Linked DNA regions of Syntrophobotulus glycolicus DSM 8271. Each later gene encodes a partner of the first gene's protein in a complex. Links are inferred from orthologs where the notes say so. Each region holds a gene or a part of one and is shown on either strand. Other genes may lie near its edges. The genes, in order: trxA and SGLY_RS00145.

Region 1 (3,153 bases):
GCGGAGAAACCGGTGATATCATTTTCTTCTGCGCCGATAAAGAGGATATTGTTTTTCATGCTTTGGGGAACTTGAGGATAGAGCTGGCCAAACGCCTGCGGTTGATCCCCGGGGATGCGGTCAATTGTCTCTGGGTTACGGAGTTTCCGCTTCTGGAATATGATGAGGAAGAAAAGCGTTTTGCCGCCAAGCACCACCAGTTTACGGCGCCGATGAATGAAGACAGGGAGCTGTTGGATACTGATCCGCTTAACGTGCGGTCCAAAGCTTATGATATGGTGCTGAACGGCATGGAGCTGGGCGGGGGCAGTATCCGTATCCATCAGCGCGATATTCAGGAAAAGATTTTCAAGCTTATCGGTTTATCCGAGGAAGAAGCTCATGAAAAATTCGGCTATCTGCTGGATGCCTTTGAATACGGGACTCCGCCCCACGGCGGACTGGCTTTCGGTTTAGACAGACTAATCATGATTTTGACCGGCCGGGATAACATCAGAGATGTGATTGCCTTTCCCAAGACGCAAAGTGCCAGCTGCCTGATGATGCAAGCGCCTTCGGCAGTGTCCGGGCAGCAGCTGAAAGAACTGCACATCAAAACAGAGAGCGGCGTCAAAAATGGACAGAATAAAACCCAGAATAATTGATCATGATAGAATCATTGAGCAGATCAAACAATCCTATTGACAAGTGGATCATTTAAGGCTATAGTGAGGTTAAAGCTACCCCCTTGGGGTATTGTGAGCAGGAGCTTCTGATGAACGAAGAAAAGATGAACAACAACAGATCAAATCAGGACTCAGATCAAGAATTGACCAGGGAAGACGTCTTCAAGAGACTCAGGAGAATTGAGGGTCAAGTCAAGGGTCTTCAACGTATGCTTACGGAAGATAAGCCCTGTTCCGAGGTGCTGGTTCAGGTCGCGGCGGTGAAAGCGGCAATGAATAAAGTGGGAATCTTAATCTTTCAGACCCATTCGAAGCAATGTCTGGAAAATGTTTTGAACGGCGAGAAGGAAAAAGAGATAGATAATTTAATGGACTTGCTTAACCGATTCATCAAATAAACATTAGGAGGGGATTTACAATGGCTGATGTAAAAACATTTACTTCTCAAAACTGGCAGAATGAAGTCCTCGATGCCGACAAGCCTGTTTTAGTGGATTTTTGGGCTTCCTGGTGCGGTCCCTGCCGGATGATTGGTCCGGTAGTGGAAGAATTGGCCGGAGACTATGACGGGAAAGTGATTGTTGGCAAGCTTAATGTTGACGAGCAGGGCGAGATTGCCCAAAAATATGGAATTATGAGTATTCCGTCGCTCCTCTTATTTAAAAATGGTCAGATCAAGGAAAAGACGGTAGGGTTCAGAGGTAAAGGGGATTTAGTAAAAATCATTGATTCCAGCCTGTAAAATCAGAAAGCTTCAGGGTTTGGAGAGTTTATGGGGAAGGGCTTAAGGGAAGCCTCGTGCGGCCAGATAAACGGCCATCGAATGTTTAGCAATATTCGATGGCCGTTTGCCGTTCAGGGGCAGGTCAATATTCAGGATTTCAGCAGTTCTTACGATAGTTTAGCTAGAAGATAAAATCATAAGTGTGGTAAGTGATATGGGACTAAACTATGTGAATTCATTGATTCTTCCGATGAGAATCGCCAACCTGGTCGAAGGGATCTCCTTCAAAGTCGGGGAGAGCCTGGCCATTCATATCATCAGCTTAAAGGATGGCGGCCAGGCTGAAGTTTCTATCGGCAATCAGAAATACTTAGCCAGTTTTGAAAACAGTGTCAAGGCGGGAGAGTCTTTTACAGCCGTCATCAGTGAGATCAGTGAAGACAGCGTTACACTGCTTAAGGCCAACCAGGATAAGCTTATTCTGGAAATGGGAATTTTGAGCAAAAACGGAAAGGCTGTTTCCTTCAATCAAACGACAGAAGGGAAGAACAGCAACCAGGATCCCGGCCTTAGGGACACCTTTGAGGCCGAGGGGGCCGCAAACAGGATGAATAGAAACCAGGGTGCCGGTGGGGAGAACAGAGAGGCCAATCCCATGGCCAGAGAAGCTATTGGCGGGAACAGAGAGGCCAACACCATAAGCAAAGAGTCCGCCGCGATAAACAGAGAACCCGCTGCGATAAACAGAGAGCCCGCTGCCGCAAGCAGAGAGTCTGGTGCCGCAAATAAGGAGCCCGCTGCCGCAGGCAGAGAATCAGGGACGATAAACAGAGAATCCAATGCTGTGCAGAGAGAGCCCTTTGTTGTCAACAGAGAGCCCAATGCGGTGAACAGAGGAGCTTTGAACTCCATAAATATTAATTCGGAGAAAATTGGCCAGGGAATGATTCTGGAAGTCGGCCAAAAAGTAGTGATCGATATCATTAAGATGCAGAGCAATGGCGAAGCGGAAATCAGGATCGGCGGTCAGAAGATAGCGGCCAATGTCGAGGCCAAGGTAAGAACAGGAGATTCCTTTCCGGCTGTTGTGAGGGAAATCAGCGATGAAGGCGCGGTCCTGGTCAGAATCACTCAAGATAAGGCTGTTTTAAACAGGGGGATTCCCCTCAATGATGAGGTCAAGAGCCTGATCGAGAATTTCAGGGAAATAGAGAATAAAACGACGGCCGCTGTGCTGCCGGCCGATGATCTCGGGAAAGTAAGCGAACTGACAAATGCGATCATCACAAACCTGTCTGAAGCCATACCCCAATGGAAGGATATTGATGCCGGGAGCATCCTCCAATTCTTTAGGATGCTTGGCTTAGAGCATGAAAATAAATTGGCGGAAAAGCTTCTCAACAAACAGGAGCATTCTGAGCCCGAGCTCAAAGGAAAGATTATGGATTATCTTTTCGGCCATAGAACTATTCCGCCAGGGGAAAAGGCGGCATTGGAAAATCTGCTGAGCCAGATTACAGGGCAACAGATTTGGCTGCAAAGCGGTTCGGAAGAAAATGCTTTTCTGTTGATGAACATTCCTTGCCGGGAAAATGGGGAGATCTATGAGGCCAGGGTGGCGGTGGAGGGACAAAGAAAAGGGAACAAGATCGATCATAAGCATATGAGGATCGGGCTGATGATTGATACGGAGGCCCTGGGTCCTGTCGGGGCGGATATCGTTGTCTATGACCGTTCACTGGAATTATGTATTTTACATGATGA
Region 2 (15,893 bases), 2.1 Mb from region 1 along the record:
GGCGGCGGATTGGCTCACCCTGTCTGCGGATGAGAATTACAAGTACGCACAGTATTCTCTTGGCGGCCTGTATTACCATGGCAAAGGTGTGGATCAGGATCATGAATCTGCCTTTGCCCTCTACACCCGCTCGGCAGACCAGAGCTTCCCCTATGCCAGTTTTGAACTTGGTAAAATGCTGAGGGACGGAATTGGCTGTGTAAAAAATCAGCAGGACTCTGACCGTCGTTTCAAGGAAGCCTTTCTCGGTTTTGTTTCCCTGGAGGAACAGGGCCATGATGATAAGCTCCAGTACCGTTTGGGCTGGATGCTTCTGAATGGTGTGGGTACCGACAAGGATGAAGCCAGGGCAAAGGAATACTTTGAAAAAGCGGCATTCGTGGGAAACCCCTTTGCCTACCACCAGCTTGCCAAGCTTATCCTCTCCGATGAAAAAGCACCACAGCAGGATGTGGAGAAAGCCCTCGGCTACCTCAAAAAAGCGGTGGAGGCTGAGAATCCCTATGCCGCATATTTTCTCGGCAAGCTCTATGAAAAGGGACAGCACGTTCCGCAGAATATCGCAGAGGCAATACGGCTTTATACCCTTTCCGCAGGACAGGATAATGACTTCGCCGCATACCGGCTCGGCAAGCTGTACCTCGGCGGTGAGGGCGTACTGAAGGATGTGGAGTCCGCCATTCGCTGGATGACCTTTGCCGCCGACAGAAAGAACCAATTTGCTGAATATGCCCTCGGCGTCCTCTACTTCAAGGGGGAGGATGTTCCGAAGGATGTTCCCAAAGCTCTGGAATACCTAAAACGGTCTGCCGGTCAGGGCAATCAATTTGCACAGTACCGGCTGGGCAAGATTTACCTTATGGGCGAGGATGTGCCAAAGGATATTCAGACTGCCCTGCAATTTCTGACGGCTGCCGCAGAACAGGGAAATCAGTATGCGCAGTACACCCTCGGCAAGCTGTATCTGATGGGAAAAGATGTCCCCAAAGACAAAGAAACTGCCGTCCGCTGGTTTACCCTCTCGGCAGCACAGGGCAACATTTACGCCCAATTTTTCCTCGCCCATATAGATGATTTCAAAGACCCCTCCGTTCTGCTGGCGGGAACACGGCTCCTGCATCACATGAGCCGTGTTTTTGCAGACAACGCCCCACCGCTGAAACCACCCGGCCAGAGAACCGACCGTAAGCTCCTCCGCAAGCTCCGTGAGAAAAAGCAGGCGCAGGGCCATGCGAGGGATGACCACGAACAGACCATGTCATTATAACGATTGGAGGATAACCGTGAAGAAACAGAAAAAGAAAATTGAGCAGCCGCCGATCAAAGAGAAATCGCTCCAGACCTATTGCCGTCCTGTAAAAAGGGCGGCTTTTTTTCATAGAATCGGCACTCGCCATAAATAGGAGGGGGATCATGGGTGTATATGTGCATTTTACAGATGACCAGAAATACCGTGCCAACAATGTAGACCTCGTGGATTTTCTCCATCGGCGCGGTGAGAAGCTAATCCCCAGCGGCCGGGATAAGCGGTTGGCGTCCGACCACAGCATTACCGTCCGGGGAAACGAGTGGTACGATCACTCTGCAGAGAGCGGCGGGTATGCCATTGACTTCGTGCGACAGTTCTATGGCCTCACCTTTCCTGAGGCTGTAACCATGCTGCTGGGCGGTGAGCAGGGCGAAGTCTATCGACCCGCCTCACAAAAGAAACAGGAGGCGAAACAGCCCTTTGCCCTTCCGAATCCCCACAGCGATATGCGCCGCGTCTATGCGTACTTGGTGAAAACCCGGCTCATCGACCGTGAAGTGGTCAGTTACTTTGCCAAGGCGAAGCTCCTGTATGAGAGCTGTGAAAAATCTAAGGACAGCATGAAGGAATACCACAATGCGGTCTTTGTGGGATACGATGAAAACGGAGTTCCCCGCCATGCCCATAAACGAGGGCTCTATACCGAGGGAACCGGCTTCAAAGGAAATGTGGATAGCTGCGATCCGGCATACAGCTTCCACCACATCGGCACAAGTAACCACCTCTATGTGTTTGAGGCTCCCATCGACTTGCTGTCTTACATCACCCTGCATCCCAACGACTGGCGGAACCACAGCTATGTGGCGCTCTGCGGTGTTTCCGAATACGCCATGCTGAAGATGCTGGAGCTGCATCCGAACCTAAACCATGTGGTTCTGTGTCTGGATCATGACGAGGCGGGGATCGAAGCCTCGGAGAAATATCACGATCTGCTCATAGAAAAGTGTGTTTCATGTGATAGGGATTTGTCCATACACAAGGACTGGAACGAGGATATCAAGGCAAATCACGGATTACCGGCAATCCCTGCTGAGGAACATCCCCAGCATTTAATCCGGGATGAAATATGCCGGGAGCTTACCGAAACGTCAATGACTGTGAAATCCAACTGTTCCGCCAACACCCTGTCAGCCCTGCTCGTAAAAGCCCGATCCCATCTGCATTGGGGACAATTTTCAGGGGTGGATGAATGTCTGAGGGAAATGTGTCGCCTCTCCATGGCTGCTGCTGCGAGGGAGTATCGGCAGATGGATCACAGCCGGAATCTCTCCACGGTGCAAAGCCGCCTGCATAGTGGTTTCAGGACTTATGAAAACCGCGGACATCTGAAAACCCGGCTGGATTTACTGGAATCCGATATCATGGCTCTGCAGGGCTTTGAGCGTGTGGTGACCGCCGGTGAAAAGGAAAAGCTGGCAGAGTGCTATGAACGCATTGCCTCCCACGGCCTCAAAGGAGCGATCCTGCTGGAGAAATACCGGCAAAAGATGGAGCAGACCCAGGAAATGAAACTGTCTATGTAATCCCGGCAATAACTCCATCCCCGCTTCTGACATTCTAAATGAATTCAGAAGAAGGAGGATACTATTATGCCGTCTCAGGTCTATATTTTAATTGCAGCGGCCGCCGTGATGTTTTGTGTCATCGGCGGTCTTTCCCTTTTGGCTCACTATTATACCCTAAACGGAATCAAGTCCCGCACGGTAGGTGATGGCCAGCATGGTACGGCACGGTTCGCATCAAAACAGGAAATCAAAAATACCTATAAGCACATCCCCTTTCAGCCGGAGCTGTGGAGGCAAGGACAATGCCTCCCTACTGCCGCCGAGCAGGGAATCATTCTCGGAAGCGTAGGTGCAAAAAATAAAGTTACGGCAATGGTGGATACTGACGATGTCCACTGTCTCATGATCGGTGCCTCTGGCGTGGGGAAAACTGCATACTTTTTATACCCCAACCTGGAATATGCCTGTGCCTCCGGCATGAGCTTCCTGACCACCGACACCAAGGGCGACCTGTATAGAAACTATGGAACTATCGCCCGCAACCACTACGGCTACCATGTGGCGGTCATCGACCTAAGAAACCCCACCCGCTCGGACGGCAACAATATGCTCCATCTGGTGAACACCTACATGGATCAGTACCTTGCCGATGAAAACAACATTGTGGCAAAGGCAAAAGCAGAAAAATACGCCAAGATTATCTCCAAAACCATCATCAACGCCAGCAACGAGAATTACGGACAGAATCAGTTTTTTTATGATGCCGCAGAAGGACTCCTGTCCTCAGTGATTCTGCTGATTGCCGAGTATTTGCCCCCCACTGAGGTAGATGGGAAAAAGGTGGACTGCCGCCATATCATCAGCGTGTTCAAATTGGTTCAGGACTTACTCGTGCCCAGCAAGGTAAAGGGGAAAAGTCAGTTTCAGCTATTAATGGATAAATTGCCATCCGACCACAAGGCCCGCTGGTTTGCAGGAGCAGCCCTAAATTCCGCGGAGCAGGCTATGGCGTCGGTACTTTCCACTGTGCTATCCCGTTTGAATGCCTTTCTCGACTCCGAAATGGAACAGATTCTGTGTTTTGAAACATCCATTGATGCGGAGAAATTCTGTAACGAAAAATCCGCTCTGTTCATCGTATTACCAGAAGAAGATTTGACCAAATACTTTATGGTCAGCCTTATGATCCAACAGCTCTACAGGGAAATCCTTGCGGTTGCGGATGAAAACGGAGGCAAGCTGAAAAACCGAGTAATGTTTTACTGCGATGAGCTCGGAACGCTTCCAGCCATCGAATCGCTCGAATTAATTTTCAGCGCCTCACGCTCTCGCCGGCTTTCTATGGTACCAATCATACAGTCCTTCGGCCAGCTCGAAAAGAATTACGGCAAAGAGGGTTCAGAAATAATCGTGGACAATTGCCAGGACACCATCTTTGGCGGCTTTGCCCCCAACAGCCAGACCGCCGAAGTGCTGAGTAAAGCATTGGGCAGCCGCACGATCATGAGCGGCAGCGTGAGTCGTGGTAAGAATGACCCCAGCCAATCCTTGCAGATGATGGAGCGCCCTCTCATGACACCGGACGAATTGAAATCCATTCCAAAGGGCAGCTTTGTCGTGATGAAAACCGGCACCCATCCCATGAGGACAAAGCTGCGGCTGTTCCTTGAATGGGGCATCCGTTTCGGAGAGGCTTACACCATGGAGGAAAAAGCTCATCGAAAAGTGGTCTATGCCGATAAGCAGATGCTGGAGGAAAATATCGTCCGCAAGCACACGGCCTGCCTTATGGTGGACGAAGAAACCGGGGAGATATTGGAGCCGCCGTCCAGAACAGGAACCCTTCATACCCCGGTAGCAGAACCATCTGAAAACACCATGCGCCGCCGTAATGTACTCAAAACGTAAAGGAGGTTCCCATGAGCTACTTCAACCACATTTATACCGCTTCGCCCGATGAGATTCCCCATCGGGCGAGGGCTGTTTATATATATATTTGTGACCGGGCAGGAAAAGGAAAGGACTGCTGGCCTGCGGTAAAGACCATTGCTTCCGATCTGCAGCTTTCCCGCAGCACCGTCAAGCGTGCCTTACATGATCTGGTGAGGGCGGGACTCATTGAAAAGGAGCCTCGCTTCCGGGAGAATGGGAGCAATACCAGCAACAGACTTATTTTAAGAAAATAGCAGGATGCGGCAAAGCGAAAAGACAGAGTTCCCGCCAAGGGGGTACTCCGTTTTTTTGCTGGACCGAGGTGCGGTTCGTGGTGAACCCACCGGAATCTCTCACTCTAAGAAGATATTATCACAGAAAAAGAACAAGGTGTATCTTACTATGTTTTTATGTAACATTTTGGAGATCTTCTGGAACATCCCGTGATACCTGACAGCGTGGAGCAGCTCGGAAAGCAGTTTAAACATTTGATACCGGAACAGATTGAAATGATTAGCGAAATGGTGGAGGTAAATGATCAAAAAGCACACCACCTCAAAAGAAAAATGGCAGTAAACGAATAAGAGTCTCTCTCAGAGGCTCTTTTGCTATTGATAAAGTGATTGAAAGCTATCCTTGATGTGCGAAAAAACTTTCTATAAAAAATCATGACTTCACATTGACGAATTTCGATTTGAAACATATAATATAACATATCAAAGTATTTAGATTTGAGGTGTTGGTATGAACTATTACTTAGAGAACACAAAAGTGTTCAAAGCATTGGGCGATCCCAAAAGAGCCATGATTGTGGATATGCTCTCCTGTGGAGAACTTTGTGCCTGCGAGATTTTAGAGAAGTTTGAAATGTCCCAATCCACGCTGTCCCATCACATGAAACTCCTCTGCGAATGCGGACTTGTCAAGGCACGGGCAGAAGGCAAATGGACGTATTATTCTTTGGATGATGATGCCATCGGCAAAACAAAGCAGTTTTTCTGGGCGATCACATCCGATAAAGAAAATTGTATTTGCAGAGATAAAACAAATTGTTGTAAGGGGTGTAACGAAAATGAGTAAATGTTGTTGTTCTTCTGAAAATTGCTGCCAGCCAGAGCCGAAAAAGTCAATAAACATTGATTTTCTTTATCTGGACACGACCGTTTGCGGCAGGTGCCAGGATACGGAAAAAGCTCTGGACGACGCAGTTTCCGGCGTAGCCGTGGTGCTGAATGCGTCAGGATATGAAGTCAAGGTAAATGAAGTGAACATCACAACGAGAGAGTTGGCGATACAGTATCATTTGGTCAGCTCACCGACCATCCGTGTGAACGGAAACGATATTGCCGTGGAATCGCGGGAATCAGTCTGCGAGGACTGTGGAGAACATTGCGGTGATACCGTAGATTGCCGTGTATGGGTATATAACGGAGTCGAATATACATCCCCTCCGAAGGAATTGATCGTGGATGCCATTCTACGGGAAGTGTATAACCCCAATCAGGGCGAGCCGGAGCGTGAAGCCTATTGGCTTCCAGAAAATCTGGAAACATACTTTATAGCCAAGACACACAAGGATGAAACGGAACGTCAGGGAAAGGGCGGTGATGTGATATGAGCCAAGAAAAAAATAAAGGTATTGGCTTTTTTGAAAAATATCTAACCGTGTGGGTGCTGCTGTGCATGGCGGCTGGAATCCTTGTCGGAAAATTCCTGCCCGGCATTCCAGATGTCTTGGAAGGATTTCAATACGCCGGGCAGAACCTCCCGATTGCCGTACTCATTTGGATTATGATTTTCCCCATGATGATGAAGATTGATTTCCAGTCTATCAAGAATGTGAGGAAAAATCCTTCAGGCATCCTTATTTCCAGCGGTAGCAGCTGGCTCATCAAGCCCTTCCTCATGTTCGGGTTAGCAACCCTGTTTTTCAAAGTTATCTTTCAAGCCTTCATCCCAGCGGATTTGGCACAGGACTTCGTAACAGGCGCAGTATTGCTGGGCGTAGCACCCTGCACGGCGATGGTGTTTGTATGGAGTCATCTGACCAAAGGCGATCCGGCGCATACCCTTGTACAGGTTTCGGTCAATGACCTCTTGATTCTCGTATTGTTTGTGCCATTGGTACAAATCTTGTTGGGAGTAAACGGCGTTACGATTCCTTGGGATACGCTCTTCTTTTCCATCGTATTATTCGTTGTCGTTCCGCTGGCTGGCGGCGCACTTACGCGCTTTCTGATGATACAGAAAAAAGGCATAGAGTATTTCAACGAAAGATTTCTCCCCAAGTTTGACGGCATCACGACCTTGGGGTTGCTGCTCACCTTGATTATCATTTTTTCCTTCCAAGGTGACATTATTTTGGAACAGCCTCTGTTCGTTTTGCTGATCGCAGTACCGCTGGTTCTGCAAAACGTAATCTCCGCCAACTTTACCTACTTGATATGCAAGTGGACAAAGCAACCACACAATATTGCGGCTCCGGCTTCTCTGATTGCAGCCTCGGACTTCTTCGAACTTTCTGTAGCGGTAGCAATTGCCCTTTTCGGTCCAAATTCGCCGGTTGTGCTTGCTTGTACGGTGGGCGTATTGACCGAAGTCCCCGTTATGCTTTTGCTAGTACGCTTTATTAATAAGACCCACCACTGGTTTCTAAAGGAGGTTTAAATGGTGTATATATGCTATTGCAACAAAGTCAAAGAAGCAGATATCATGAAAGCAATTACAGAAAAAGGTGCAAAAAATGTAGATGATGTTATTAAGATTACCGGAGCCATGCAAAACAGTAATTGCGCTGTAAATAATCCGAAGGGAATTTGCTGTTACTCAGATATTGTGAAAACTTTTAATAAATATAGGGAGAAAATTATTATGAAAAAAATGAAAATCTTTGAACCCGCCATGTGTTGCCCGACCGGGCTTTGCGGCTTGGGTGTTGACCCTGAACTGCTGCGTATGTCCACGGTACTGGAAACACTGAAAAAACATGGCGTTATTGTTGAACGTTTTAACTAGGGCAGCGCACCGGCAGAGTTTATCACCGACCAGACCATCAATGCCTATATTAATGAGAAAGGCACAGAGGGACTGCCCGCTGTGATGCTCGATGGCAAAATTGTCATCACAGGTCGGTATCCCACCAATGAAGAATTCACAAAGCTGCTCGACCTTCCTGAAAATGTGCTGGGCAAGCAGAAAAAATCCGAGTCCGGCGGAGGCTGTTGCAAGGGAGGTTGCTGTTAAATGAATCAATTCGATCCCGGCAGTATCAAACTGACAAAGTATCTTTTTTATACCGGCAAGGGCGGCGTTGGTAAAACCAGCGTTGCCTGTGCCACCGCCGTCTCCCTTGCGGACAGTGGGAAAAAGGTGCTGCTTATCAGCACCGACCCTGCTTCCAATTTACAGGATGTCTTTTCGATGGAACTGACAAACAAAGGAGTGCCCATCTCCGATGTGCCGAATTTAGTGGTAGCGAACCTTGACCCCATACAAGCGGCGGCTGAGTACCGGGAAAGCGTGATCGCGCCTTATCGCGGCAAGCTGCCCGCATCTGTCATCACGAATATGGAGGAGCAGCTTTCTGGCTCCTGCACCATAGAAATTGCGGCATTCAATGAGTTTTCCAATTTCATTACGGACGGTAAGGTTCAGCAGGAATACGACCATATTATTTTTGATACCGCCCCTACTGGACACACCCTGCGGATGCTTCAGCTTCCGTCCGCTTGGAGTAATTTCATCAGTGAAAGCACCCACGGTGCATCTTGCCTCGGTCAACTCTCCGGCTTGGAGAGCAAGAAAGCCATTTACAAGCAAGCCGTGGAAACACTGGCCGACGGAAGCCTGACCACGCTACTCCTTGTCACCCGCTCGGAAACCGCGCCGTTCAAGGAAGCGGAACGTGCTTCCGGCGAATTGTCCGCGCTGGGCGTCGACAATCAAATGCTGGTTGTCAACGGAATATTGATGGAACATAACGATGATCTATCTTCCAGTCTGTACGAAAAACAGCAGTCTGCACTTGCCGCGATGCCGGAAAGTCTGAGGGCGCTTCCAATCCATAGCGTTCCTCTGCGAGCTTACAATGTCACAGGGCTGGAAAATATCCGCGCCTTGCTGAACACCGATTATTTTACTGCTCCCGTGCAAACGCTAAATGCCACGCATATTCCTGCGCTGAACGATGTGATAGATGAGTTAGCGATGGAGGGCAAACGTGTTATTTTCACGATGGGCAAAGGTGGTGTGGGTAAGACCACCGTCGCCGCCGCCGTTGCGCTGGGGCTTGCGAAGCGCGGAAAGAAAGTCCACCTCACTACCACCGATCCCGCCGCGCACCTGAAGTTTGTGCTGGATGAAACTGGCGGCGTGTCCATGAGCCATATCGACGAAGCCGAGGAATTGAAAAAGTATCAGTCCGAGGTGCTTTTCAAAGCCCGCGCGTCCGGCATGGGCGATGAGGATATTGCTTATGTCGAGGAAGATCTACGTTCGCCCTGCACACAGGAGATCGCCGTATTCCGCGCCTTCGCCGAGATCGTCGAAAAAGCTGACGATCAGGTGGTGGTAATTGACACCGCCCCCACAGGGCATACCCTGCTTTTGTTGGAATCCACACAAAGCTATAACCATGAAATTCAGCGTACCAAGGGCGAAATCCCCGAATCGGTGGCGCAGCTGTTGCCGAGGCTGAAATCCGAGGAAACCGAGGTACTGATTGTGACCCTGCCGGAAGCGACCCCTGTTTATGAGGCGCACCGCTTGGAGGACGATCTGAAACGGGCGGGCATCGCCGCCAAATGGTGGGTGGTCAATCAATCCCTTTATGGCACGAACACCACCAATCCTATGCTGGTGTCAAAGGCGGCTGGCGAAGTGGAATGGCTCAACCTCATCGACGAACACGCCGGTGGCAAATTTGCCCTGATCGCGTGGAGCGCAGAGGAAATCAAGGGCGACAGTCTGCTGGCGCTGTAAGGAGGTAAAAATGATAAAAGTTGCATTTATTTGTGTTCATAATTCTTGTCGCAGCCAGATTGCAGAGGCGCTGGGACGGCATCTTGCCGGCGACGCTTTTGAAAGCTATTCGGCGGGAACGGAAACGAAGCTGCAAATCAATCAGGATGCCGTGCGGCTGATGAAACAACTTTATGGCATTGACATGGAAGCGACACAGCGCAGCAAACTCTTGTCCGAAATCCCGCCTGTTGATATTGTCGTTACAATGGGCTGCAATGTCGAGTGTCCGTATCTGCCCTGTAAACACCGCGAAGATTGGAGGCTGGATGATCCAACGGGCAAAAGCGACGAGGAATTTATTCAGGTTATAAAACAGATTGAGCAAAAAATGCTTGAGCTAAAAAATTTTGTGGGGGTTCTTTAGTAGTAAAATCATTGGCTGTAAATGCTAAATTCAAAAAAGCCAATTAAAGTCATTGATTTTAATTGGCTTTTTTGTTTAGAGCAAAACAGAATTTCCATTCAAATTCCTTTTGGATGAATATAAAGTTAAGAGATTTACACTCACTCAATCGAAAAGACTTGCATTGGTATCCCGCACTTTTTTTGCTTAATTGATTGTAAACTTCGTGCCACATGACTTCCGTTCCACGCAGCAGATAAACTGCTACGAACCACTACACAGCCTGATCTCGTGTTGGGATGATTTTAAAAAAATATTCTAAAAACCCCTTGACAATTGAGTATATATTCAACTATACTATATACAGTTGAGCGTTTGCTCAATTAAAATTTCGGAAGGAGGACTAATTATGTCTGTCAGAAGCGATGTTTGCGATTGTGATGTTATACACGAAGAAACCGTCACCGCAGTAAAAACAAAAATGCTTTCAGATGATACTTTTAATATTTTGACGGAATTTTTGAAAGCTGTGGGAGATGGTACAAGGATCAGAATTTTATGGGCTCTGGATGTCAGTGAAATGTGTGTCTGTGATTTGGCAGTCTTGCTTGGTATGACAAAATCCGCTATATCACACCAGCTACGCACTTTGAAACAGGCAAATCTTGTCAAATTTAGGAAAGATGGTAAGATTGCTTATTACTCTCTCGCGGATGACCATGTGAAAATCGTTTTGGAACAAAGTTTAAGCCATGTAACTGAATAAAATTTAATTATAGGAGGAAAATAACATGAAAAAGTCATTTAGGTTGGAAGGACTGGACTGCGCCAACTGTGCGGCGAAAATCGAAAAGGACATCAAGGCGCTGGACGGCGTAACCGAAGTAACCGTAAACGCTATGACGACTAAGATGGTTCTTGTGGCAGACGACGACAAAATGGACGAGATTATTAAGACCGCTGAAAAAATCGTCAAGAAGCATGAACCTCATGTTGTCGTAAAAAAGGCGTAAACATTTACCGGCAATAATTCCAGCTTTTGGCGTAACACTTCAAAGCGATACGCCAAAAGCGAAGGAATTTAAAAAATTCAAATTTTTTTGCGACAATAGTTGAGCGTTCACTCAATGTTACTCGTCATTCTCTTATAGCAAAGATAAGAAAGGAGTTCAATATGAACAAGAAGCTTGTAAGAATTATCATAGCAGCGGTTATTTTCGTAATCGGGCTGCTAGTAAAAACCGACATTGTTTGGCTTAGTCCCGCTATCTTCATTGCCGCCTACATTGTAGTGGGCAGCGAAGTCGTAATAAAAGCCATCAAGAATATTATGCAAGGCCAAGTTTTTCAGGAAAGCTTTTTAATGACCGTGGCGACCGGTGGCGCACTTATCATTGGGGAATATCCAGAGGCCATTGCCGTTATGCTGTTTTATCAGGTTGGCGAATATTTTCAAAGTTATGCCGTTGCGAAGTCGCGGAAATCCATTGCAAGCTTAATGGATATACGTCCTGATTACGCAAATGTTAAGAGGGGCGATGAATTGGTAAAAGTCGACCCTGACGAAGTTGCGATTGGCGATATCATCGTTGTCCGTGCTGGTGAAAAAATCCCGCTTGACGGCAAGGTGCTTGACGGCAATTCAATGATTGATACGTCCGCTTTGACCGGCGAATCTGTTCCGCGCGAAGCTGGTGTTGGCTCTGATGTTTTGAGCGGCTGTATCAATGTGAACGGCGTACTGACGATTGAGGTCACAAAAGAATTTGGGGAATCGACGGTCAGCAAAATCCTTGATCTCGTGGAAAACGCCAGTAGTAAAAAGGCGAACACCGAGAATTTCATTACAAAATTTGCACGAGTTTATACTCCGATTGTTATGGCTGCCGCACTGTTGCTTGCAATTATCCCGCCTCTGTTCTTTGGTGGTACTTGGGGCGACTGGATTTACAGGGCTTTAACTTTCTTAGTGGTTTCCTGCCCTTGCGCTCTGGTTGTTTCTATTCCACTCTCCTTCTTTGGCGGTATCGGCGGCGCGTCAAGGCGTGGTGTGCTTGTTAAGGGTAGCAACTATTTAGAAGCTTTGGCGCAGACTGAAATCGTTGTGTTTGATAAGACGGGGACATTGACAAAAGGCGTATTTAAAGTACAAGAGGTAAATGCTATCGGCATTTCCGAAGCAGAACTGCTGGAACTTACCGCACATGTTGAGAGTTATTCCAATCACCCCATTTCACTCTCTTTGAAAACTGCTTATGGGAAAGATATTGACAACGAAAGGATTACGGATGTTGAGGAAATCGCAGGCCACGGCGTCAGCGCAACGGTTGATAGTCGTAAAGTTTTCGCAGGAAATACAAAACTCATGCAAAAAATCGGCGTTAAATTTTCTCAAGACGAAATTATTGGAACAGCCGTACACGTTGCTGTTGATGGCAAATATGCGGGATATATTGTAATTGCTGATGAGGTTAAGGAAGATGCAGCGGAAGCGATTAGATTGCTAAAAAAGGCAAATATCCGTCAAACGGTGATGCTGACGGGCGACGCCAAGAGTGTGGGAGAAAAAGTTGCCAAGGAATTGGGGTTAGATAAGGTTTACACAGAGCTTCTTCCCGGTGACAAGGTAGATAAAGTAGAGGAACTGCTGGCTCAAAAATCAGCTAAAGGCAAGCTGGCCTTTGTAGGCGATGGGATTAATGACGCACCAGTTTTAGCTCGTGCCGACATTGGTATTGCGATGGGTGGCTTGGGTTCCGACGCGGCTATAGAAGCCGCCGATGTTGTAATAATGACCGATGAGCCGTCCAAACTAGCTACAGGTATGAAAATTTCACAGAAAACGCTAAGAATCGCACAACAGAATATATGGCTGGCTTTGTCGATAAAAGCAATTGTGCTTGTACTCAGTGCACTCGGTTTTGCTACCATGTGGGAGGCTGTGTTTGCAGATGTTGGTGTGACGGTTATAGCGGTATTGAACTCTTTCCGTGCTTTAAACACAAAGAAATTATAATCAGGTCAAAAGCCTGTTGTATCGGAAGCGATAAGTAAAATGTTAATTGTCCTGATTGCCTTGTTAGTTGGGATTTTGTGAACTTGCTTTGGTAGCGCAGTTGCTATTATAACAAAAGAAGTTTTCTGAAAATATGGCGAATTGCCTTTTAGTTTTCGCTGGTGGCGTAATGATGAGCCTTGTGTTCTTTGAGCTTATGCCGGAAACTTTAGAGGTATCAAATGTGTGGATGGTGGCCGGCGGCATCCTCATTATTCACTGAGATAAGGGGCAAAGTGAGAATCATTATATGAAGATTATTTTATTCGGTTTATTGGTGAAAGCAGTTGAGCTATTGAGCGCGATTGAATTAAAGCATAAACAGAAAATATGTTGTATGGAAAGGTGTGTGGCATGAAAAAGCAATGGCTTATCACAGGAATCTTGGCAGCAGTTGATCAAACAATAAAACTGCTGATAGCTCATTTTGCGATAGATAAGATGATTATCTGGATACCGAGTGTTTTGCGTTTTGAGCCTTTCCAGAACACAAATTTGAATTGGTTTGCAAGTATGGCTAATTTTAAGACTCCTGTAATCGGAATGATCTTTTTACAGATAACGGCTATAGCAGGATTGCTTTTATTCTATCGATTCCAAACATATAAAGTTGGTGCAAAGAGTCGCTTGTTGAGTGGAGCATTCTGTTTTGCATCTGCTGGCATATTATGTTCATTTATTGATGTAGTGTTCTGGGGCGGCAGCCTTGACTTTATTGGTTTATTCAATTGGTTTATTTTTGATACAAAGGACGTATTTCTGAACACGGGATGGATTTTGGCTCTAATTTGGACGTGGCGGCATGAAAAAAAGCTAAAAAAGTCTTATTCAAACGATCTCAATACAGAAGATATAGCTTTTGCTATATGGTTTCGGAGCGGATGCAAACTCCTTCCCAACACAACGTCTGAATATACCAGAATATAAAATATATAAACACAATTGAGAGGTGGTCACAGTGAAGCGAAAAGAAAATAGAAACTTGACGGGCATATTTCGTATCGGTTTGGCCACCCTTGTTGTGATTTTACAACTTTTATTTATCTATTTTATCATCAATATACTCAAAAACTATGCGGTATATTTTTATGCACTCATTCAAATTATAGCGGTAATAAACATCTTTATTATGGTGAGCAAAAGTAAAAACACATCTTACATAATCGTATGGCTTATTATAATATTTATCCTTCCGGTTTTCGGTTATTTCCTATATCTCTTATGGGGTCGTTCCGATGTGTTCGGACGATGTATAAGAAATAATCGAATAAGAGCGGCTATCCAGCACGGTTCCATGTATTTATATAAGGACCCGGAAGTTTACGCCGAACTCGATCAAATCCATCCGTCAAGAAAAAGAATAGCAGGATATTTAGGCAGGAAAGGATTCCCTCTTTATAAAAATACAACGTGTGAGTATTTCTCGCTTGGCGAGTATCAATTTGAAGCAATGATAAAGGATATTGAAAACGCTGAAAGATACGTTTTCTTGGAATATTTTATTTTAGATAGTGGGGAGCTTTGGGACAGGATTTCAGAAGTATTGATTCGCAAAGCCGAACAAGGAGTGGAAATACGGCTGATGTTCGATGACTTTGGGAGTATTGTTACAGCACCAGATAATCTGATTAAGGCTCTTAACAGTCACAATATTCAGGTGTTGCGTTTTAATCCAGTTCATCGGTATATTTCATCCTTTTGCTTCAATTGCCGTAATCACCAGAAAATTACGGTCATAGACGGCTGCGTTGGGTATACAGGGGGAACGAATCTTGCTGATGAATATGCCAACATATACCCAAAGCACGGCCATTGGAAAGACACGGCAATCCGGCTTGAAGGCGACGCGGTTTGGGGTCTGACCTCAATATTTCTTCAGATGTGGGATGCTGAAAGTGGAGGAACTACAGATTACGAAGCTTACCGGTCTGTAGTGAACTACGAGGGTCAAGGCTTCTATCAACCATTTTCAGACGGGCCTTCAAATAATCCCGATAACCCTGCCGAGGTTATGTACCGCACGATGATATATAATGCAAAGAAATATGTTTATATATCTACCCCCTATCTTGTCATTGACAACTCCATGAAGGAAGCGTTGTGTACATCCGCACAGGGAGGTACAGATGTCAGGATTATTACTCCAAAGATATGGGATCATTGGTATGTGCATATGGTAACGCAATCGAATTATGGAGAGCTGCTGGAATCGGGTGTTAGAATCTATGAATATACCCCGGGGTTCATCCATGCAAAGACTATCATAAGCGATGATGATCATGCCATTTGCGGAAGCATTAACATGGATTACCGGAGCTTTTATCTCCACTTTGAAAACGGTGTGTGGATTTGCGGATCGCCTGTACTCCAAGACATAAAAAATGACCTCCAGCAAACATTTGATGTTTGTGAAGAAATAAGTCTTGATGAATGGCGTCGCCGTCCCTGGCACATAAAATGCGTTCAATCGTTCCTTAGATTGTTTGCTGTATTCTTTTGAGATTAATTTGTTATGAAGTCAAAAGAATAGCACTCATGTTGTCCCTATCATCTTGGCAATTTCAACGGATCTATAAGACGTAGTTCATCCCAATTTGCCGGAAATCGAGGGAATGTATCTATCCACGAAAATGACGGATATAAAAGGTAATTACCGTTATTTGACTGAATTGGAGTGCTTAAAAAAGAACAGAGAGCTGTTCTATCAGTATTGCTTTAAGGAACTGA

The links.
Region 2: the proteins of trxA (region 1) and SGLY_RS00145 are in contact, whole or in part, in an NMR structure (PDB 2IPA), measured with the Bacillus subtilis proteins. The link is inferred for Syntrophobotulus glycolicus DSM 8271 from one-to-one orthologs.

What each region holds. Positions count from the first base shown.
Region 1 is NC_015172.1:2,110,665-2,113,817, reverse strand. Bases 1-2,745 are described here. They hold trxA (thioredoxin), read left to right. Parts: upstream 1-1,083; coding sequence 1,084-1,407; downstream 1,408-2,745. Other genes in these bases: SGLY_RS10440 (hypothetical protein), read left to right, coding at 1,604-2,745; SGLY_RS10450 (metal-sensitive transcriptional regulator), read left to right, coding at 755-1,063; aspS (aspartate--tRNA ligase), read left to right, coding at 1-644. In the rest of the region: more of SGLY_RS10440, read left to right, coding at 2,746-3,153. UniProt on the Bacillus subtilis protein: Participates in various redox reactions through the reversible oxidation of its active center dithiol to a disulfide and catalyzes dithiol-disulfide exchange reactions.
Region 2 is NC_015172.1:20,620-36,512, reverse strand. The notes cover bases 8,750-11,434. They hold SGLY_RS00145 (arsenate reductase ArsC), read left to right. Parts: upstream 8,750-9,736; coding sequence 9,737-10,132; downstream 10,133-11,434. Other genes in these bases: SGLY_RS00130 (heavy metal translocating P-type ATPase), read left to right, coding at 11,286-11,434; SGLY_RS00135 (cation transporter), read left to right, coding at 10,903-11,124; SGLY_RS00140 (ArsR/SmtB family transcription factor), read left to right, coding at 10,521-10,877; arsA (arsenical pump-driving ATPase), read left to right, coding at 8,750-9,726. In the rest of the region: MobP3 family relaxase, read left to right, coding at 1-1,267; SGLY_RS00190 (DUF3991 and toprim domain-containing protein), read left to right, coding at 1,531-2,832; SGLY_RS00185 (VirD4-like conjugal transfer protein, CD1115 family), read left to right, coding at 2,899-4,722; SGLY_RS00180 (helix-turn-helix domain-containing protein), read left to right, coding at 4,734-5,000; SGLY_RS00170 (ArsR/SmtB family transcription factor), read left to right, coding at 5,491-5,826; SGLY_RS00165 (DUF2703 domain-containing protein), read left to right, coding at 5,819-6,364; arsB (ACR3 family arsenite efflux transporter), read left to right, coding at 6,361-7,413; more of arsA, read left to right, coding at 7,990-8,749; more of SGLY_RS00130, read left to right, coding at 11,435-13,127; SGLY_RS00125 (signal peptidase II), read left to right, coding at 13,521-14,093; cls (cardiolipin synthase), read left to right, coding at 14,125-15,666. UniProt on the Bacillus subtilis protein: Catalyzes the reduction of arsenate [As(V)] to arsenite [As(III)]. In vitro, can dephosphorylate para-nitrophenyl phosphate (pNPP).